Regions from separate parts of the Corynebacterium uterequi genome, predicted to be linked through region 1. Evidence: predicted binding sites of a transcription regulator. Region 1 holds the regulator's gene; each other region holds the start of a gene.
What was found. The regulator LexA, encoded in region 1, represses DNA repair genes until DNA is damaged. The targets are predictions, from matches to a motif close to CGAACANNTGTTCG.
Positions count from the first base shown of each region.

Region 1 (4,709 bases):
GTGCAGACCGACGGTAGAGCCGACAGTGACGGTGGTGGAAGCCACGGCGAAGGATCCTCTCTCGGACTTCGAGGTTGTTAACTGGCTCCATCCTAAGCGCAGGTTGGGGTCTACGTCACCTACCGTCGGCGCTACTGGTCTCAGACAAGCTGCACGACCTCGGTACGCTCAAGGTCGATAACCGAGCTGTCGGGAAACGCCGTGCCAAGCAGGCTGGCGGTGGCGGTGCCAAAGGCGATCGCTTGGCGAGCTGCGTCGGGGCAGGTTCTCCCCGCTGCACGGCCGATGAGATACCCGGCCAGCGACGCATCCCCGGTGCCCACCGTGGTGCGGACCCGGGCTGGTGGGGGAGTAATCTTCCAGGCTCCGGAATCAGTGACCAACACCCCGCCGGCGGGGCCGAGGGTGACCAGCACCTCGTGAACGCCTTGATCGACGAGGCGAGCGGCGCCCTCGACGATGGGGCCAACGTGTCCAGCCAGCGCCAATTCTTCGAGGTTGCGCCCGTTGGTGCCGATGAGCTGGCCCAGTTCATGGCTGTTCGGCTTCATAATCGTCGGTGCCGCTACCGAAAGATCATCGCCCAGTGCACGCAGCGGGCCGTCGGAAGTATCGACGGCGATAATGACGTCGGCATTGCGGGCCCGAACCTCGCTGACCAATCGGCCATAGAAGTCCTCAGGTAGTCCCGGCGGCAGCGACCCGGCAGCGACGATAATGTTGGCGGCATCGACGTGTTCGAGCAAAGCGGAAATCAATATCTCCGACGTATCCGCCGGCACGGCAGTACCGGGGCTGTTCACCTTCGCGGTCGAGCGGTCATCGGTGATGGTGACGTTGATCCGTACCGGTGCATTCACGGCGACGCGTCGGGAAGGAATACCGCTTTGCTCAATCAGAGAGACGAAAGGGTCCTGGTGCTGGCTCGGGTAGAGCGCCAACGTCTCCTGGCCGGAAAGATAAGCAACATGAGAGACGTTGATCCCCTTCCCGCCGGCCGCCTGGCGTAGCGACTGTGCCCGGTTGACCGTGTCCGTACTCAGGGGCGCGGTGAGTTCCATAGTGACGTCGATGCTTGGATTGGGCGTCAGCGTCACGATCACGAAGGCTAGCTCCTGGTCAATGGGGCGGGGTGAACGTGGGCAGGCGCCCACGTCACGTGAGTTGTTTCTTCATTAATCCTGGCCAAGGTGGGTGTGATTGTCCAAATTGACTGGTCTAATCCAGGTTCGACGAGGCAATTACGACCTCGATCTCGCGCTCGCGTAGGCCTTCAAGGAAGGATTCCGGGGCGTTGGCGTCGGTAATGAGGGCATCGATACTTGTCGTCGGAGCGAAGCTGACCAGGTAGTCATTGCCCAGCTTCGTCGAGTCACACAGCACAACCACCTTGTGGGCGTTGATAACCATCGCCGACTTCACAGAGGCCTCCTGCGGGTCCGCAGTCGACAGCCCGTGGTCCAGGGTGAGCGCGTTCGTGCCGATGAAGGCCACGTCGGCACGCATAAGCGCCAGGGTTCGCAGTGCCGGGTCGCCCACCACGGCCTGGGTGATGGCCCGCACGGTTCCACCGAGCAATTGAACGTCGGGAGCGTTCTTGGTGGACAAGTACAGCGCTATGGGCAGCGAGTTGGTGACGATCGAATACTGCGGGCCGGTGGCGGACTCGACCATCAGTTCCGCCATGGCATTGGTGGTGGTACCGGAGTCGAGGAACACAGACCCGCCCGGGTTGGGCAGGAACCTCAAAGCCGCGCGGGCGATAGAGAGCTTCGCTGTTTGGGCAGAGCGGGAACGGGTATCGAGTGAAAACTCGGTGGTCTGGAATGACTGACTGGCCACCGCGCCACCGTGAACGCGGTGGACGACGCCTTCTTTGTCCAGCGCTGCCAAGTCACGCCGGATGGTCTCCGCCGTGACGTCGAAGCGCTCGGAGAGCTCCGTGACGTTGACCCGCCCTTCGACGGCGGTAAGGGATGCGATCTGGCGGCGTCGCTCTTCTGCGTACATGCGGCTCCATTCACTGTCCGAATGCCTTTTGGTACTACTACCGATTCAACGCGTGAACCGAGGAAAAGGTGCCCGATTACCCCCGAATGGGCCCAGTGAAAGGTGGTGGCCGCGGTGGATACCGGTTAAATCGGTGCTTTAGAGCCGACGGAAGACCGCTACCACTTTGCCCAGGATCTCGGCGTCGTCGCCCGGGATCGCATCGAAGGCCTCATTCTTGGGGAGCAGCCACGTGCCACTGCGGTCTCGGTGAAGTTCCTTAACCGTGGCTTCCCCGTCGATCATCGCGGCGACGTATTCGCCCTCCTCGGCGACCGGCTGGGAGCGGACTACTACCCAGTCTCCGTCGAGGATCCCGCCGTTCTTCATCGACTCACCCACCACTCGAAGCATGTACAGGTCGCCGTCGCCGACGAGTTCGGAGGGCAACGGCAGGTGACCCTCCACGTTCTGTTCAGCGAGGATGGGGTTACCAGCTGCGATCCGGCCGATCACCGGGATATAGCTCGGGGTCGACGCATCGTCGGGGACGGACTCATCCGCGTGGCGGGAAACCGGATCCGGAGCGTCGGTGTTGTGGAGGTGGCGAATATCGACCGCTCGCGGCTTGTTGGGGTCTCGCCTCAAGAAGCCCCGCTCTTCCAGGGTGGACAACTGGTAGGCCACCGAGGAGGTGGACTTCAGCCCCACCGCGTCGCCGATTTCGCGGATGGTCGGCGCGTAGCCGCGCAGTAGTACGGCGTCGCGGATCACCTCCAAGATCCGGCGTTGGCGGGCGGTCAAGGTGGCCGGATCGGGCTTACGGCGGCTGTTGCGAGGGGCGGGGGACATGGGATCTCCTTCGGGAGTGGATGTGTAAGCCGGACGTGACTGACGATGGACGTCACGGTGGCATCTTTCGTTACCGTCATGTTTACCACAAAACCGCCAGTGTGTTCGACGTTCTACCCACGGGGTAGACAAACTGGCCTCATGGGTCTACGCTTCGAACATGTCAACGAAGGTCGAACGTCTGGCCGAATCTCACGGTCAGGGTATCGGGGCCCTCCTATACTGCGTGTAGCTAACCGGAAAGCCCCGTCTCGGAAGAAGGGTGGTATGGCAATGTCGCGCGACGGTGATCTGCTTAATCAGGTTTATCCAGTATCTTCTGGGCAGGAGGTGGCTCCAGCGGCGCAGTGGGACGGACCGGTAGGCGGTGTTCATTGCTGGCGCGTTCGGTCTGTCCGCACCCTTCGCCCAGCCACCTTTGGCGGGTCTCATGTACGTTCCTGTGTTCGTTCATCGTCGTTCTCTGATGCATCCGATGACTCGACCAACGAGGAACGTCGAACGATGATTCTAGGCCTCCTTTTCGGTGCTTTGATGGTCCTCAGCGGTGTAGCAGGCTTTGGATACAGCGGTGTACTGCAGTTTCCTGAGGATGCGCAGACCGTCACCGCCGCGCGCCCCTAAGCAGCTCCAACCATCGCAGACGCCCGCCAAGCACACCGTCGACGTCTCGTCACCGGAGGCAGCAGCGCACACTACGCTCATAAGCGAAGAAGCCTGGCTGGAAAGGAAACCCGTTCGCCGTGTATTGCCCCTTTTGCCACCATCAACAGTCGCGGGTGATTGACTCTCGCGTGATCGACGCCGGAACGTCCATCCGGCGGCGTCGGGAGTGCACCGAATGCAGCGGTCGGTTTACGACCATTGAGAAGGCCGTCCTCCGGGTGGTCAAGCGCAACGGCATCTCTGAGGATTTCAGCCGCGAAAAGCTCATTCGCGGCGTCCGCCGAGCTTGCCAGGGGCGGGACGTCTCCGACGATGCGTTGAAAAAGCTCGCGCAGGAGGTGGAAGAGACCGTGCGTGGCAAGGGCAGCTCGCTTGTCCACGCCAATGACATCGGCTTGGCGGTGCTGGAACCGCTGCGCAAGCTCGACGAGGTCGCCTATCTCCGCTTCGCATCGGTGTACAAGTCCTTCGAAAGCGCGAAGGACTTCGAGGCCGAGATCCGTGCCATGCGTCGGCACGACCACCGGGACGAGGTCTAGGACAGCGCGTCGATCGCCTTACGCACCCGTCGGGCTGACACCTGGCGGGCCGTGCCCAGCCGCTGCGCGAACAAACTCACCCTGAGCTCCTGGAGGTCCCAGAGAATCCTTTTGACCGCTGGCTGCTTAGCCCGATCCGCAGGAAGAGCGCGGAGCTTTGCGCGCAGGTAGGCGATCACCTCGTCTATCTCATCCTGGCGGTCAGCGTCCCGGTCAGGGTCGAGGCCCATGTCGTCGAGCCTCATGCTCATCGCCTGGAGGTAGCGCGGCAGATGCTTGAGGTTGTCCATCCCGTGCACGGTGATCGCCCGTGCGGGCAGAAGGAAGTCCAGCTGGGCTGTCATATCGTCGATTCCCGGCCCGGTCCATCGCGCTAGCTCCTCGCGGACCCGGTGGTAAAGCACCAGAGCCCCTGCCACGCTCACCACCGATTGGCGAACGAGACCCGGAACATCCGGGGCCACCGCGGCTCGCAGGGTTTCGAAAGCCTCGGGATCGCGCACCGGGCCGCCGTGCGCCCGCATAGAATCCCGGATGGCCGCCACCCGGGCGTCCTCGACGAGCCCCTCCGCCCCGCCATGGGGGTAGCGGTCTACCGCTACCCGCTGTTTGAGAGGCAGCCCCTTAACCATCTGATTGGTGTTGACCGAGATCGCTCGCATG
Region 1 covers NZ_CP011546.1:1,357,700-1,362,408, reverse strand. Annotated here, with positions in the region: gene CUTER_RS06385 (HPr family phosphocarrier protein) at 1-45, opposite strand, end outside; gene CUTER_RS06380 (1-phosphofructokinase family hexose kinase) at 141-1,097, opposite strand; gene CUTER_RS06375 (DeoR/GlpR family DNA-binding transcription regulator) at 1,219-2,010, opposite strand; gene lexA (transcriptional repressor LexA) at 2,149-2,841, opposite strand; gene CUTER_RS11610 (hypothetical protein) at 3,352-3,546, opposite strand; gene nrdR (transcriptional regulator NrdR) at 3,585-4,046, shown strand; gene hrpA (ATP-dependent RNA helicase HrpA) at 4,043-4,709, opposite strand, start outside.

Region 2 (4,709 bases), 400 kb from region 1:
AAGATGACGTTGCCATAACGTCGGCCCTTGAGCATCGGAGGGTCGGCGATGGCGTCGACGTGTGCGAATACTCGGCGCAGCGCTCGCGCCTCGGCCCTCGCCTCGGCGAGCCCGGCATGGGATCCGCAATTCGCCACGTAGAGGCCGCCGTCGACCAATGCCGCCGAGGCCGCCCGATTGAAGTCCTCGGTGCTCAGGTCCGCAGGCGTCGTCGCCCCGGCGAACACGTCGCGGACCATGACCTCCCGGCTGGCCGGATACATTCCGCGGGTGACCTCCCCGGCCTCGCCGACCCGGATCTTCACCCGAGGTGCACGGGGAATATCGAACTGCTCGCGAGCCAATTGGGCGAGACGGCCATCGATCTCCACCACCGTGTTGCGTGAAGAGGGCCATAATGCTGCGAAATAGCGCGCAAGGGTGCAGCCGGCGCCGCCTAGGTGAGTCAACCGGATCCGCTTGGTATCAAAGCGCCGTTCGGCGATGTCTTCAACGGCCCACGCAATCCAGCGCATGTATTCAAATTCCAACTCCAGCGGCTTGCCGGGCACGATGTGGGAGCTCAGCGCGCCATTGACCTCCAGGATGTACCCATCGCCTCGGAATTCGTCGCGGCGAATCTCGGCGGTACCGGTATCGATGTCGTAACGCCCCTCGCTGGGCAGCGGATTCTGTGCGGCCATGGAATCCATCTTGTCACGGGCCGCGATGGGTGAGGTTGGTTGCACCCGCCAGGCTCGCTTAGGGTGGGACGCATGCGAGTTCTGGCGGCAATGAGTGGCGGTGTCGATTCTTCCGTGGCTGCGGCACGTCTGGTCGACGCCGGCCACGACGTCGTTGGCGTTCACCTGGCCTTGAGCCAAGACGCCCAGCAGACCCGGCAGTCGGCCCGGGGGTGCTGCTCTCTGGAAGACTCCGCTGATGCCCGACGGGTATGCGACAAACTCGGGATTCCCTTTTACGTCTGGGACTTCTCCGACCGCTTCCGTGAGGAGGTCATCGGGGACTTCATCGATTCCTACGCCCGCGGCGAGACCCCCAATCCCTGCCTCCGTTGCAACGAGAAGATCAAGTTCGCCGCCTTACTTGACCGAGCCTTGGCGTTGGGATTCGACGCGGTGGCAACCGGGCATTACGCGGTCGTCGACGACGATGGGTATCTCCGCCGCAGCCCTGATCACCTCAAGGACCAGTCCTACGTCCTCGGGGTCCTGGAGGCGCACGAGTTGGCACATTGCCTGTTTCCGGTGGGGGACACGCCGAAGCCGCAGATCAGGCAAGAGGCCCGCGCTCACGGCCTGGCAACGGCGTCGAAGCCAGACTCCTACGACATCTGCTTCATTCCGGATGGGAACACGCAGGCCTTCCTGGGGCGCTCAATCGGGTTGCGGCCAGGGATGATTGTCGATTCTGACGGTACGGAGCTACGTCCGCATGACGGCGCCTTTAACTTCACGATTGGCCAGCGCAAAGGCCTTGATATTAAGGTCCCGGCAGCTGACGGCCGACCCCGCTACGTCACCGGGATCGACGCCGCGACTGGCACCGTTACCGTCGGGCCGCGCGAGGCGCTGCGAGTTCGCAGCATCCGCGCCGACCGCCTCAAGCGGCTCCATCCGGCGATGAGAGGAGCTTTCGACTGCCAGGTGCAGGTCCGCGCCCACGGTTCCGTCGTGGATTGCACGGCGAACATCGACGGTGACACTGTGGTGCTCTCTCTCCATGAGCCTCTCGACGGCGTCGCTCCCGGCCAGGCCGCGGTGCTTTATTTGCCCTGCGATGACGGTGTGGGCGATATCGTTCTCGGCTCCGGTACCATCTGCGAGACCGCCGCGTGAGTCGCGCGTACGGCTTGGGTCCGTGGCCCGGCAACGACGTCCTAGAGGCCGCCGACGTCATCGTCAGCGAGACTGGTGACCTGCCCCACCTACCTCTTATCGGCGGCGATGCGGTCGGACGTACCGGAGCGATGCTGCCGTTAGCGCTGGATCGCTCAACCCGGGCCTGGCAGCTATGCGCGCGGCCGCAGCGAGCCGGGCGCCGGGAAGTGGATCGCCTGCTTCGCGACCTCGACGTGTGTGAGGCCATGTGGGGGACACGCGAGCTGGTCAAGATCCAAGCGGTCGGCCCGTGGACTTTGGTTGCGGCGATGGAGCTTCCGAACGGTCATCGGGTGATCACCGACCCCGGTGCGACGCGTGAGGTGGCTGAGGCGCTCGTGGAGGGAATACGTGAGCTGGCGGCTTCAGTACGACGGCGGTTCCAGGCGGCAACGATGGTTCAGGTGGATGAGCCACTGCTCGCTGAAGTGATGTCCGGGTCCCTGGCAGGGGTGACCCGTTTCGAGACCATCCGATCGGTGCCAGATGCGGCCGAACGACTCCGCGAAGTGGTCGACGGTGTCGGCACCGTCGTCGCGGAGGTGACGCTCGGAGTCCGAAGCTCCGATGCACCCTGGCAGGCGATCATCGATTCCGGCGTGAGCGGCGTTGTGTTCGATTCCTGTGAGGTGCGTGGAACTCAGGTGCTAGATGCAGTGGCGGCGATGCTGTCAGCGGGAGTGCGCCCGTCATTGGCGATGACATCTTCCGATGCGCGGGCTGAAGCGATCCGCTTAGCTCGATTTTTTGACGAGTTGTCGCTGCCTCGTACGTTATTGACCGGGACAGATGTGCACGCCGGCGATGTTCGAAGGCTCGGTGCTGCTCAGGTGGGCCGGCGGTACGCGGCAGCGCGCGAGTGTGCTGCAATCCTGGAGCGCGACGCCGGGGATCTGTGATTTCTATCACAATGGGATGCGAAATCCTGTTCGGGTAGCTATTCTGGGGTTATCGAACAGATAATCGAGGTATCTCAGGGGGAAGTGCCGTGACAGGGCAACTCGACTACGTGCAACGACTACGGGACTATCGGTCCGCACATGATGGGGCATATTTCAGCGTGAATTCCGCCGACCCGGCGGCCGTGCAATACCGTGCCATGAAGGCCGCATCCAACAGCTTCTGGGCGGCGCACATGCCCTCGTTGGAGGACGACATCGAGCTGGTGATAGCGGATCTTCACCGGGTCACCGGATTGACCGCGCGCGCCATCGAAGGAGCGCTGTTCGGGTTCCTCCGGTTGGCCGAAATGCCGTGTCTGAGTCTGGTCCAGGAGGACACACAGGTCTTAGACCGGACCTACGTCGCTGCCATCGACGAATGTCTCTGCCTGGTGACCGATGCGGCAGTGCTCGCCGAGATTGACTATCGCTTAGCCCGCTACCTCACTGCCCGGACTCCCAACCAGGACTTTCCATCGGTGTCGCGCGTGCGTCGTCGCATTCGGGAGATCATCCGTCAGTTGCTGCCCGACGAGTCCGAGAAGGATCCGCCAGACTCTCCCGCTGAGCCCAAGGTGTGGGTGAATCATCAGGATGACGGAACTAGTCTGGTGGAGATCATCCTGCCTACCGACCGTGCAGTGGAGTTCGACGAGCTCCTGCGCACTCGTGCCCGAGCTCTCGGGGGCAGCAAAATCGACGCCTTTCTCGATATCCTCGCTTCCACCACCGTCACCTCGGTCACGCTGAATGTGTATCGCGCCCACGACGTCCCGGACGCACCGGCCTTCATTTTCGGTGCCGGCTGGCTCAACGCCGCTGTGTCGCGCCGTCTAGCGGAGCGGGTCACCAAGGTCCGCGACATGGACGAGGTCGCGGACAAGACCTCCCGGGCTTATCACACGCCCGACGACATCCGCGCTTATGTAACTGGAAGAGATGGGACGTGCCGGATGCCCGGCCACAACCGTCGGGCGGACACCTGTCAGATGGACCACGTGGCTGAGTTCGACGCGGGTGGCCGGACTCGAGCCAGCAACATCGAGTCCCTCTGTCAACGGCATCACAATATGAAGACCGATGGCCGGGTCATGACGGTGATGTTCGAGGACGGCGTCATCCTGTGGCTCTTCGCTGACGGGCGATGGGAGACCACGGAGCCGGAAGGACCGCTCGCTCCGCGGCAACGCCGGTGGGTGAGGACCTTTGGTCAGCGGATGGCCGGCCGACGGGCGCCTAGCTTTGCATAGGCCAGGCCGTAGAGACCCGGGAGGCGTCCTTACCGTGGGACGTAAGGTACTTCCGCATGCTTTCGGCGAGTTCGTAGAATCCAACAGCCTGGAACTCCATGAGTTCGTCCATGCTTAGCTCAGCGAGCTCGGGGTACTCCCGGACCAGCTTCCACGCCACTCGGGCAGCGGCTAGGGCATCGGCCGTGGCTTCGTGAGCGTTGTCGAGGCCAACGCCGTAGTGGCGTGAGACATCGCTCAGCGTCCGGCGGCCTTTGCGGTAGCGATCCTTGATCCGGTCCACGGTGAACGGATCAAAGACCGGTCCCGTGACGGTGAAATCGCCTGTCAACTGCCGCAGCACCGTGAGATCATAAGGAGCGTTGTAGACGACGAGCACAAAACCGGCCTCCCACCCCGTTTGGATGCGCTCCACCGTCTCCGCCAGAACCTCGTCGTGGGGGCGGCCTTCCGCGCGTGCCTTCTCAGTGCTGATGCCGTGGACCGCTGTGGCCTCCGCCGGGATCTCCACACCCGGGTCGGCGAGCATCTCGATCTTCTCGGTGTGGCTCCCGTTGATGGTCACCAGAGCGCTCGTGACGATGCGGGCCTCTTTGGGGTCGGCTGAAGTGGTTTCCAGATCGAAGGAGAGCATGCGC
Region 2 covers NZ_CP011546.1:958,875-963,583, forward strand. Annotated here, with positions in the region: gene CUTER_RS04490 (spermidine synthase) at 1-683, opposite strand, end outside; gene mnmA (tRNA 2-thiouridine(34) synthase MnmA) at 756-1,838, shown strand; gene CUTER_RS04500 (uroporphyrinogen decarboxylase/cobalamine-independent methonine synthase family protein) at 1,835-2,779, shown strand; gene CUTER_RS04505 (HNH endonuclease signature motif containing protein) at 2,941-4,071, shown strand; gene CUTER_RS04510 (3'-5' exonuclease) at 4,058-4,709, opposite strand, start outside.
Region 2: a site for LexA is predicted at 2,833-2,846, ahead of CUTER_RS04505 (HNH endonuclease signature motif containing protein). Genes of this name have one in related genera too.

Region 3 (4,709 bases), 900 kb from region 1:
GCCCAACCCCAGCCGAATCCGGCCCTGTTGCACCGAGGCCTGCTCCTCGGAATTGTTCACGCAAACGGGCAACACCTCCACGCCGTGACGGCGAGCGTCCTGGATGAGCGACTGCGGGGAATAGAAACCCATCGGCTGGGCGCGCAGCAGGCCCACGCAGAACTCGGCCGGGTAGTAGCGCTTGAACCACGCGGAGAAATACACCAAGGAGGCGAAGGACTGGGAATGGGATTCGGGGAAACCGTAGGCCGCGAACGCAACGATCTTCGCCCACAGTTTCTCCGCGACCTCGCCGGTGATGCCGTGCGTGGCGCGCAGCCCGTCGAAGAAACGGCGTTGCAACGCCGCCATCTTCGCCGCGGAACGCTTCGAGCCCATGGCGCGCCGAAGCGCATCAGCCTCCCCGCCGCTGAACCCCGCGGCGTCGACTGCCACCTGCATGAGCTGCTCCTGAAACAGCGGTATCCCCAACGTCTTGCCCAGCGACTTCTTAAGCACCGGGTGGTCGAAGGTCACGGGTTCCTCGCCGTTACGCCGCCGTATATAGGGGTGGACAGACCCGCCCTGGATCGGACCTGGGCGCACGAGCGCCACCTCCACGACCAGGTCGAAAAAGACCCGCGGTTTCAGCCGAGGCAGGGTGGCCATCTGCGCACGGGACTCCACCTGGAACACGCCTACCGAATCGGCCCGGCAGAGCATGTCGTAGACCTCGGCGTCGGCGAGGTCCAGCTCCCAGAGGTTGACCTCGCGGCCGTGCTGCTCGCGGACCAGGTCGATCATGTGGTGAAGCGCCTCCAGCATCCCCAGGCCGAGCAGGTCGAATTTCACCAGCCCGGCAGCTGCGGCGTCGTCCTTATCCCACTGGATGACGGAACGGCGTTCCTTGCGCGCCCACTCGGTGGGGACCACGTCGGCAATGGGCCGATCGCAAATGACCATGCCACCGGAGTGAATACCCAGGTGGCGGGGTTGGCCTTCGAGCTGCTCGGCGAGGGCGGTGACGTCGGGCGGGGCCGCGGCGAGCCCTTTCGACCACGCATCCTCCGCCCCCGGCGGGTGTCCGAGTGCGCGGGCGGCGTCGCGGATCGCGCCGCGGCGACGGTAGGTGATGACGTTGGCCACCTGGGCGGCCCGGTGGCGGCCGTAGGTCTCATAAGCGTATTGGATGACCTCCTCGCGGCGGCCGGATTCGATGTCGACGTCGATGTCCGGCGGGCCGTCGCGCTCGGCCGAGAGGAAGCGCTCGAACAGCAGCCCCGCGCTGATCGGTTCCACATTGGTGATCCCGAGGCTGAAGCACACCGCCGAGTTCGCCGCGGAGCCGCGCCCCTGGCACAAGATGTTGGACTGACGACAGAAATCCACCAGGTCATTGACGATGAGGAAGTAGCCGGGGAAGTTGAGCTGCTCGATGACCCGCAGCTCCCGGTCGATCTGGGCGGCAGCGCGCTCGCGCACGTCGGCCGGGCGGGTCCGGTAGCGCTCGATTCCGCGCCGACGCGTCAGTTCCCGCAGCCAGCTCATCTCCGTGTGGCCTTCGGGGACGGGGAAATCGGGCAGCTGCGGGGCCACGAGGTCGAGGTTGAAGGCGCACTCCTCGGCGAGGGCGACGGCGGCGTCGATGAGGTGCTCCCGGCCGGGCAACGCGGCGGCGAGCTGGTCCCCGGAACGCAGCCACGTCGCCCCCATCGGGTGCAGCTCCGGGGCCGCCACGTCCACGCTCTCTCGCCTGGCCAGCGCCGCTTTCGCCGCCGCGAGGCGGGCATCGTTGCGGGTGGCGGCGGTGGGCCGGGCGGTGGCGATCGCCCGCATGTTGTTGAAGCGGTCGAGCAGCCGGTGATGGTCATAGTCCTGTGGGGTCATGCTCACCGCATATTCCACGACGACGTTGTCCTCCCCGACGCAGCCCACGAGCCGGGGGATGTCGTCCGCCCACTCGTGACCGGCAAGGATAAAGCAGTGCCCTTCCATTCGGTCGGCTATGAGTTCGAGCGGCGGATACACGACACGCCCCTTGCGGCCGCCGGCCATGTGTGCGTCGGCCATCAGGTGCGACAGCCGCTGATAGCCGGCCACGTCCTTGGCCAGGCAGGTCAGCACTCGACCCTCGAGGCTGAGTTCGCCGCCGTAGACGGTGGCCAGCCCGGCTGCGGCGGCGGCCTCGGCCGTCTGGACGGCGCCATAAAACCCGTCCCGATCCGCTAGGCACAGCGCCGTTATTCCCAGCTCAGCTGCGCGCTGCACCATCGCCGCGGGAGAGCTCGCCCCCCGCAGGAAGCTGTAGCTGGAGGCGGCGTGCAGCTCGGCGAAGGCCCGGCCACCACCGACGGAGGTGGCAGGCCGCGGCCGAGGACCCGCATCACCTGCCGGCACCGGCACGGGGCCGGGGCGGCCGGAGAGGATTCTCTCCAGCCGCGACCAGCTCAGGCCCGCTCCCCCAGTTACACTCACCTCACTCACCATAATCACACGCCTGTTCGACCGCAAGACGTGTTCCAAGTAGACTAAGCGGTACGCGCGGTGCTATTTTGCCACCAGCCAGAAATAACCCCGCGCCCAGAATTCTTTTTCGCACCTGCGTGGGGCTTGACCGCGACTAGCTGTTTTCAACTCGAAAGGCTCCACCGTGAAGCTGCACCGCGTCCTCGCCGGCACCCTTGCCGTCACCCTGACCGCCACCGGGCTCGTTGCCTGCGGATCGAACGACGATTCCGACACCATCAAGATCGGCACCACCGACGCCAACCTCCGCGAGTGGGACGTGTTCACCGACCTCGCCGAGCAGAACGGCATCGACCTTGAGGTCGTCGCCTTCTCCGATTACAACACCCCCAACCAGGCGTTGGCCCAGGGCGAGATCGACATCAATAAGTTCCAGCACATCCTCTTCCTCTCCGACTACAACGCCGGCTCCGGGGACAACCTCAAGGCCATCGGCGCCACCGAGATCTACCCGCTGGCCCTGTTCTGGAAGGACCACGATTCCCTCGCCGGCATCGAGGGAAAGAAGATCGCCATCCCCAACGACCCGACCAACCAGGGCCGCGCCATCAACGTCCTCGTCCAGGCCGGCCTCGTCACCCTCAAGGAAGACGGCCTCATTAACCCGTCCCCGGCAGACATCGACCAGGCGAAGTCCAAGGTAGAGGTCACGCCCGTCGACGCCGCCCAGACCACCATCGCCTACGGCGAAGGCACCCCGGCCGTCATCAACAACTCCTTCCTGGAGCGCGCCGGCATCGACGCCGGACTCGCCATCTTCCAGGACGACCCGGACACTGAGCAGGCCGAGCCCTACATCAACGTCTTCGCCACCACCGAGGATCGCGCCACCGACCCGACGCTCATCAAGCTCACCGAGCTGTGGAAGGACCCGGCCGTGGCCGAGGCCGTCCTGGAGTCCTCCGGCGGCACCGCCGTCGCCGTCGACCGCACCCCGGAGGAGCTGGCGAAGATCCAGGCTCGCCTTGAGGATGCCGAGAAGTGACCGGCACCCGCATCGAGTTTCGCGGCGTCTCTAAGCACTTCGGCGACGTCCGCGCCGTCGACGACGTCACCCTGACCGTCGAGCCCGGGGAAATCCTCGGCGTCATCGGCTACTCCGGTGCCGGTAAGTCCACGCTCGTGCGCCTTATTAACGGGCTCGACACCGCCACCGGCGGGCAGCTGCTCCTCGACGGCGAGGACGTCGTCGGCAAGTCGGAAAAGCAGCTGCGCACCATCCGCCGGGACATCGGCATGATCTTCCAGCAGTTCAACCTGTTTTCCTCCCGCACCGCGGCCGGCAACATCGAGTACCCGCTCAAGCTCGCCGGCGTGAAGGACCGGAAGGCCCGCGTGGCGGAGCTGCTCGACTTCGTTGGCCTATCCGACCGGGGTAGCAACTACCCCGAGCAGCTCTCCGGCGGCCAAAAGCAGCGCGTCGGCATCGCCCGCGCCCTGGCGACGAACCCGCGCCTGCTGCTGGCCGACGAGGCCACCTCGGCGCTCGACCCGGAAACCACCCACGAGGTGCTGGACCTGCTGCGCAAGGTCAACCGCGAGCTCGGCTTGACCATCGTCGTCATCACCCACGAAATGGACGTCGTCCGCTCCATCGCGGACAAGGTGGCCGTCATGGAGGCCGGACGAGTCGTCGAATACGGCAGCGTCTACGACGTCTTCTCCCACCCGCAGACCCCCGTCGCCCAACGCTTCGTGGCGACGAGCCTGCGCAACACCCCGGACCAGGTGGAATCCGAGGACCTGCGAAGCAAGCCCGGACGACTGTTCACCGTCAACCTCACCGAGCACTCCGGATTCTTCGACGCCGTGGCCAGGGCCCGCGCCGCCGGGGTCGGGGTGGCCATCGTCCACGGCGGCATCACCACCCTGCAGAATCAGTCCTTCGGCAAGGTGACGGTGCGGCTCGACGGCGACAACGCCGCCATCAGCGAGTTCTACCGCACCCTGTCGGGCACCACCGAGATCGAGGAGCTCTAAATGACGAACACCATGATTCTCGCCGCAGACTGGGACCGCTTGGGCCCCACCTTCCTCGAAGCCATCATGGACACCCTCATCATGGTCTCCATCACGATGGTTGTCGGCGGCATCCTGGGCCTGGTCCTCGGCGTGCTGCTCTACACCACCCGCAAGGGCGGCATCCTGCAGAACGCGCCGACGTACTGGATCCTTAACTTCCTCATCAACTTCGTGCGCCCCAT
Region 3 covers NZ_CP011546.1:453,525-458,233, reverse strand. Annotated here, with positions in the region: gene CUTER_RS02160 (error-prone DNA polymerase) at 1-2,466, opposite strand, end outside; gene CUTER_RS02155 (MetQ/NlpA family ABC transporter substrate-binding protein) at 2,630-3,490, shown strand; gene CUTER_RS02150 (methionine ABC transporter ATP-binding protein) at 3,487-4,485, shown strand; gene CUTER_RS02145 (methionine ABC transporter permease) at 4,486-4,709, shown strand, end outside.
Region 3: a site for LexA is predicted at 2,470-2,483, ahead of CUTER_RS02160 (error-prone DNA polymerase). Genes of this name have one in related genera too.